2 linked regions of the Lacrimispora indolis DSM 755 genome follow. The protein of the gene in region 2 interacts with the protein of the main gene of each other region in a pairwise test. Links are inferred from orthologs where the notes say so. Each region holds a gene or a part of one and is shown on either strand. Other genes may lie near its edges.

Evidence for each region.
Region 1: the proteins of ribD (region 2) and K401_RS0108725 interact in binary tests that used the Escherichia coli proteins (3 or more experiments, as listed by UniProt). The link is inferred for Lacrimispora indolis DSM 755 from one-to-one orthologs.

What each region holds. Positions count from the first base shown.
Region 1 is NZ_AZUI01000001.1:1,824,383-1,827,551, forward strand. Bases 5-2,843 are described here. They hold K401_RS0108725 (acetyl-CoA carboxylase biotin carboxylase subunit), read right to left. Parts: upstream 2,181-2,843; coding sequence 828-2,180; downstream 5-827. Other genes in these bases: K401_RS0108720 (acetyl-CoA carboxylase carboxyl transferase subunit), read right to left, coding at 5-807; fabZ (3-hydroxyacyl-ACP dehydratase FabZ), read right to left, coding at 2,189-2,614; accB (acetyl-CoA carboxylase biotin carboxyl carrier protein), read right to left, coding at 2,677-2,843. Also shown: more of K401_RS0108720, read right to left, coding at 1-4; more of accB, read right to left, coding at 2,844-3,156; fabF (beta-ketoacyl-ACP synthase II), read right to left, coding at 3,167-3,169. UniProt on the Escherichia coli protein: This protein is a component of the acetyl coenzyme A carboxylase complex; first, biotin carboxylase catalyzes the carboxylation of the carrier protein and then the transcarboxylase transfers the carboxyl group to form malonyl-CoA.
Region 2 is NZ_AZUI01000001.1:3,659,485-3,662,662, forward strand. What follows is about bases 7-2,854. They hold ribD (bifunctional diaminohydroxyphosphoribosylaminopyrimidine deaminase/5-amino-6-(5-phosphoribosylamino)uracil reductase RibD), read right to left. Parts: upstream 2,072-2,854; coding sequence 941-2,071; downstream 7-940. Other genes in these bases: K401_RS0117530 (bifunctional 3,4-dihydroxy-2-butanone-4-phosphate synthase/GTP cyclohydrolase II), read right to left, coding at 7-339; ribE (riboflavin synthase), read right to left, coding at 348-986; K401_RS0117545 (DeoR/GlpR family DNA-binding transcription regulator), read left to right, coding at 2,564-2,854. Also shown: more of K401_RS0117530, read right to left, coding at 1-6; more of K401_RS0117545, read left to right, coding at 2,855-3,178. UniProt on the Escherichia coli protein: Converts 2,5-diamino-6-(ribosylamino)-4(3h)-pyrimidinone 5'-phosphate into 5-amino-6-(ribosylamino)-2,4(1h,3h)-pyrimidinedione 5'-phosphate.

The sequences.
Region 1 (3,169 bases), 1.8 Mb from region 2 along the record:
CCTTGGCACAATCTTATCTATGAAGCCATGTTCAAGCAAAAACTCCGACCTCTGGAACCCTTCCGGAAGCTTCTGCCCAATGGTCTGTTCGATCACCCGGGGACCTGCAAATCCGATGAGGGCAAAAGGCTCTGCCAGAATAATATCACCTAGCATGGCAAAGCTGGCTGTCACTCCTCCTGTGGTTGGGTCCGTAAGAACGCTGATATAAAGCTGGCCTGCCTCGTGATGGCGCTTTAAGGCTGCTGAGGTCTTTGCCATCTGCATCAGGGACACGATTCCCTCCTGCATCCTGGCTCCGCCGGAGCATGCAAAAAGAATCACCGGAAGCTTCTCTTTTGTAGCCCGTTCCACAGCTCTTGCGATCTTCTCTCCCATGACCTGGCCCATGCTGCTCATGATGAAGCGGGCATCACAGACACCGATCACTGCCTTCTGGCCGTTTATTGCGCAGCTGCCCGTGACAATGGCTTCATTAAGCCCTGTCTTTTCCCTGGCTGCCGCAACCTTTTTATCATAGCCCGGGAAATCAAGAGGATTTTTAAATTCCATCTCCTTATCCCATTCTTCAAAGGTTCCCTCATCTGCAACCATTTCAATTCTGCGGTAAGCATGAATGCGGAAATAACCCTTGCATTTGGGGCAGATAAAATGGTTGTTTTTCACATCTTCCCCGTAAACGGGCTGGCTGCATTTATTACATTTCCTCCATAAACCCGCAGGAATATTGGGTTCCTCTGACTTTTCAGGAGCCTTGTATTTGCTGTCTATTAATGTATAGGTTTTCTTAAACATGCTTTTTAACATAAGATTGCTCCTTTACCTGCCTACCGGACATAATCCGGGAAATATTTCGGGATAAAATCCGTATCCACGTCTCCGTCCCGGTAAGCTTCATGACTCAGGATATCAAACTGAAAATCCACATTTGTCTCAATTCCCTCAATGATCAGCTCCCCAAGAGCGCTTCTCATCTTTAAGATGGCCTCTTCCCGGTCTTTTCCGTGGACGATCATCTTCATTAACATGGAATCATAATTGGCCGGAACCTTATAATCATTGTAAATGTGGGTGTCAATGCGGACTCCATTGCCTCCCGGCACATGAACGTTTTTTATAAGTCCGGGACAGGGCATGAAGTTTTTCGCCGGATTTTCCGCATTGATCCTGCATTCAATGGCGTGGCCTTTGATCATCACGTCCTCCTGACTTATGCTCAAAGGCTCTCCTGCTGCGATCCGGATCTGTTCCTTGATCAGATCCAATCCGGTCACCATTTCCGTCACCGGATGCTCTACCTGGATACGGGTGTTCATTTCCATAAAATAAAAATTCTTATGTTTATCCAGAAGGAATTCAATGGTTCCCGCATTCTCATATCCAACTGCTTTTGCCGCACGGACAGCGATCTCTCCCATTCGGTCTCTCAGCTCCTGAGAAATAGCTGCTGAGGGGGATTCCTCCAGAACCTTCTGGTGGCGTCTTTGAATGGAACAGTCACGCTCTCCCAAATGCACCACATTCCCAAACTTATCCGCCATGATCTGAAATTCAATGTGCCTTGGCTTTTCAATGTATTTTTCAATATACATAGTATCATCGGAAAATCCCTTTACAGATTCCATCTGGGCATTCTTAAAATTAGCCTCAAAATCTTCTAAGCTTCTGGATATTCTCATACCCTTTCCGCCGCCTCCGGAAGAAGCCTTGATCATCACAGGAAAACCGATCCTTTCCGCCATGGACTTTGCCTCTCCCACCTGACGGACAGCTTCCTTTCCCCCTGGAATCACAGGAACTCCTGCTTCCATCATGGTCTTTCTGGCTTCGGACTTATTTCCCATCTTCCCGATGATTCCCGCAGAGGGACCGATAAAGGCAATGTTACATTTTTCACAAAGTTCCGCAAACCTTGCATTTTCTGAAAGAAAACCAAATCCCGGATGAATTGCATCCGCCTTCATGGCCACGGTAGCCGTAATGATCCTCTCCATGTTTAAGTAGCTCTGGGTCGAAGGTGCCGGACCAATGCAGATAGCCTCGTCAGCCAATAAGGTATGAAGGCTCTCCCGGTCAGCTTCCGAATAAACGGCAACCGTTTTGATCCCCATTTCCCTGCAGGCTCTTATGATACGCACCGCAATTTCTCCGCGGTTGGCAATTAAAATCTTATCAAACATAAGCTCACCTATCCAATCATAAATGTCAGTTCCGCGCTGGCGGCCAGCTTGCCGTCCACGGTTGCTGTGGCCTTCCCCACCCCAACCGGGCCTTTACGCTTAATGATTTCACATTCCAGCTTAAGCCTTTCTCCCGGAATGACCTTATGCTTGAATTTTGCCTTGTCAATGCCGCCGAAATAAGCAATCTTTCCCTTGTTATCTTCCAGGCTTAAGATGGCAACCGCACCGACCTGGGCAAGGGCCTCTATGATTAAAACCCCCGGCATTACCGGCTCTGCCGGAAAATGTCCCTGAAAAAAAGGCTCATCATAAGTCACACATTTATATCCCACCGCTTTTACTCCTGGTTCAAACTCTTCAATGCAGTCCACCAGCAAAAATGGGTGTCTGTGAGGAATGATTTCCTGAATCTCCTTAATATCTAACATCATGCGCCCTCCTATTTTTAAAAGAGAGGCCCAGCCTCTGGGCCTCTCATAGCTATCACAACGTCTTACCGGATACGGAACAGAGGCTGACCGTACTCCACCACATCTTCATTGCCTACCATAACTGCATCCACAACACCATCGTATTCACATTCAATCTCATTCATAAGCTTCATGGCTTCGATGATTCCCAGAACCTGCCCCTTTTTCACCTGATCTCCCACCTTTGCAAACGGTTCACTGTCCGGAGAAGGGGCATTATAAAAGGTTCCAACCAGGGGAGAGGATACGATTTTGTCGGAACAGATATCATTTCCCGGCACTTCCGTCACATTCCCTGAACTGGCCGCAGCAAAAGGCGCCTGCTGGGTGAAAACACCTGCTGCCGTTTCTGCGGGTGCCGCAGAGCTTCCGGATATTGTCACGATTTCTCTTTCTTTTTCTTTCTTAATGCAAAGCTTTAAGTCTCCCTCTTCCATCCTAAAGCCGGTTAAATCATTTTCTTTCACAGCCTGCATCAGCCTGATAATATCATTGATCTCCATAGACTGCCTCCTA
Region 2 (3,178 bases):
CCTGGCGCAGGCACGGGCAGTCCTGCTCCGTTCTTCTGCTGAAATTCCCGTTGTGGTATCAATATGGTCGATAGAAACCGTAAAGGCAGTTTCATGGTTGTCTGTATTGGAATTTACCATTTGGGGAAGATTGAGCTTTTGGCAAAGCTCAATGCTCATGGGCATACAAATCAGCCCTTTCCCGTGTATTGCCATAAAATTCACATTCTCTGTGGTAGCAAACTCAGCCCCACAGATCAAATCTCCTTCATTTTCCCTGTCCTCGTCATCTGTGACTAAAATGATTTTGCCCTGACGTAAGTCGTCAAGTGCTTCTTCAATCGTGTTGAATTGAAACATAATTCCTCCTAATATCCGGCTTCCGTAAGAAAGCCTTTTGACAGTTTCGTTGGTTGCGCCGGTTTACCCAGAAACTTTTCAATATATTTTCCAACACAGTCATTTTCTAAATTGACTGTATCTCCAACCCGCTTTCCAGCTAGTGTGGTATGATTTGCGGTATGTGGGATAACAGATATGCTGAAATCAACGTCAGAGACTTTAGCAACTGTCAGACTAATGCCGTCAACCGCAATGGAACCTTTTTCTACGATGTAACGTAAAATCTCCGGTGTTGCCCGGATGTTATACCAAACTGCATTGTCATCCCTTTTTATCCAGCGAATAACGCCTGTTCCGTCAATATGTCCGGTGACAATATGGCCTCCAAAACGCCCATCAGCCGGCATGGCCCGTTCCAGATTGACCATGGCGCCGGAATGAAGGCTGTTAAGGGAAGAACGCTGGATTGTTTCATGCATGACATCTGCTGTAAATCCGGTGCTTGTATAAGACGTAACCGTTAAGCAAATTCCGTTTACAGCAATGCTGTCACCCAGTTTCATGTCCTTTAACACAGAGGCCGCCCCAATGGTTAAGACCGCAGAATTCGCCCCTTTTTTTATATTGCGGACTGTTCCGGTTTCTTCAATGATCCCTGTAAACACTCTATCACCTCACTTTCCAAAAGAATGTCCCCGCCTAATTTAGTGACTGATGGAGGCAGCAGCTGATAAGCTTCATCTGGTGCTTCAATGCCTGTGCCGCCGATGGGAGATTTGGCATTGATACCTCCAAATAATTTGGGCGCAAGATAAACCTGCATTTTGTTAACAATACCACTGTTCAGTGCAGACCAATTTAACGTTTGACCTCCTTCTAATAAAATGCTGTCCATTCCCTTTTTTCCTAAAGCAATCATCAGCTCCTTTAAATCCACATGACCATCCTTTGACGGCAGGAGAAGAACTTCACATCCTGCCTCTTTGTATGTCTGTATCCTGATGCTGTCTGTGCAGCAGGTTGCAATGACTGTTTTATGCTGTTTTGCGGTTTTCACTACCTTTGCCTGTAACGGCGTTTTTAGTTCTGTGTCACAAATAATGCGGACAGGACTTTTTAAGTCAGGCAACCGGCATGTCAGCAAGGGGTCATCAATGATAATCGTGCCTACCCCTGCCATGATCCCAGAATACCGATGTCTGTCTTTGTGGACACGCTCACGGGCGGTTTCCCCTGTGATCCATTTGGATTTTCCAGAGCGGGTGGCGATTTTTCCATCCATTGTCATGGCGTATTTCATTACAACATAAGGAGTTTTGTTCTGAATGAAATGGAAGAATACTTCATTGAGTTTATTGCACTCCTCGGTCAGCACTCCTTCCACAACCTCAATTCCATGCTGATGCAACATTTCAATTCCTTTTCCGGCCACCAAAGGGTTGGGGTCAGATGAGCCGATTACTACGCGCCGGATTCCGCTTGAAATAATTGCTTCCGTGCATGGCGGTGTTTTTCCAAAATGACAGCACGGTTCCAATGTTACATACAGCGTTGCGCCATTGGGTAAATCTGTGCAGTTTTGAAGGGCATCCCGTTCTGCATGAAGCTTACCGTACTGATGATGATAACCCGTACCAATGATGATATGGTCTTTTACGATAACCGCTCCGACCATTGGATTGGGATTTACCCATCCACAACCCTTTTCTGCAAGCTCCAATGCTTTTTGCATATAATCTTTATCTTTCAATCACGCACCTCCTGAAAAAGTAAAATGCCTTGAACCATAGATCGTTCAAGGCATTTACCAGCGTCAAAATATTTAAATATATCTGAAGGTATGTATCTGAAAATAAAAAGCTCTGAAACGATAAAATCATTTCAGAGCGAATATACGATACACACATTTGTGCGCTTTTATCTTCTTTCATCCAGACTGTACTGTCGGCTTCGGAATCACACCGAATCATGCCTTACGGCTCGTGGGCTTTACCACCGGTAGGGATTTGCACCCTGCCCTGAAGATACTATTTAATTTTCATTTTGCCATTATACAGCAAAGTTAGGGTGTTGTCAATAGAAAAGAAAACAGTACACCCTATAATTCTATTGCATATGAAAATGGATAATGTTATAATTGAACTACAAACGAAAATTCAACCGAATCAGGCGGCCAAGCGGAGGGGCTGACCCTTGGTCATTGGGAATATCCGCTTGGCTGGAACAGAACGGAGGAGATCTTATGACAGATCGGCAGACGAAGATTTTGCAGATTGTGAATGAACAAAAAAGAGTGGAAGTGACCAGTTTGTCGGAGCTGCTGGATGTGTCCCAGGTAACCATCCGTAAGGATCTGGATGTGCTGGAGGAGAGAGGGCTTCTGACCAGGGAACACGGGTATGCGGCAGTCCGGAATACGGATGACATCACCAACCGTCTGTCAGTGCGGTATGATACCAAGCTTAAGATCGCCAAGGCTGCGGCAAAGATCGTAGCCAACGGTGAAACCGTTATGATAGAATCCGGTTCCAGCTGTGCCTTGCTGGCAGAGCAGCTGGCAAATGAGAAAAAGGATGTTACCATCATTACAAACTCCGCATTTATTGCCAACCATATCCGGGAGTCTGCCATAGGAAAGATCATTCTGTTGGGCGGAGACTATCAGACGGAATCTCAGGTCATGGTAGGCCCTATGGTGAGAAAATGCGCCAGAGAGTTTTTTGTAGATAAGCTGTTTATGGGAACCGACGGGTTTATTCCACAGGCGGGATTTACCTGCGGGGACATGATGCGGGCAGAGTCCATGAAGAACATGGCGGAGTCGGCCAAGCATTCCATCATCCTCACGGATTCCAGC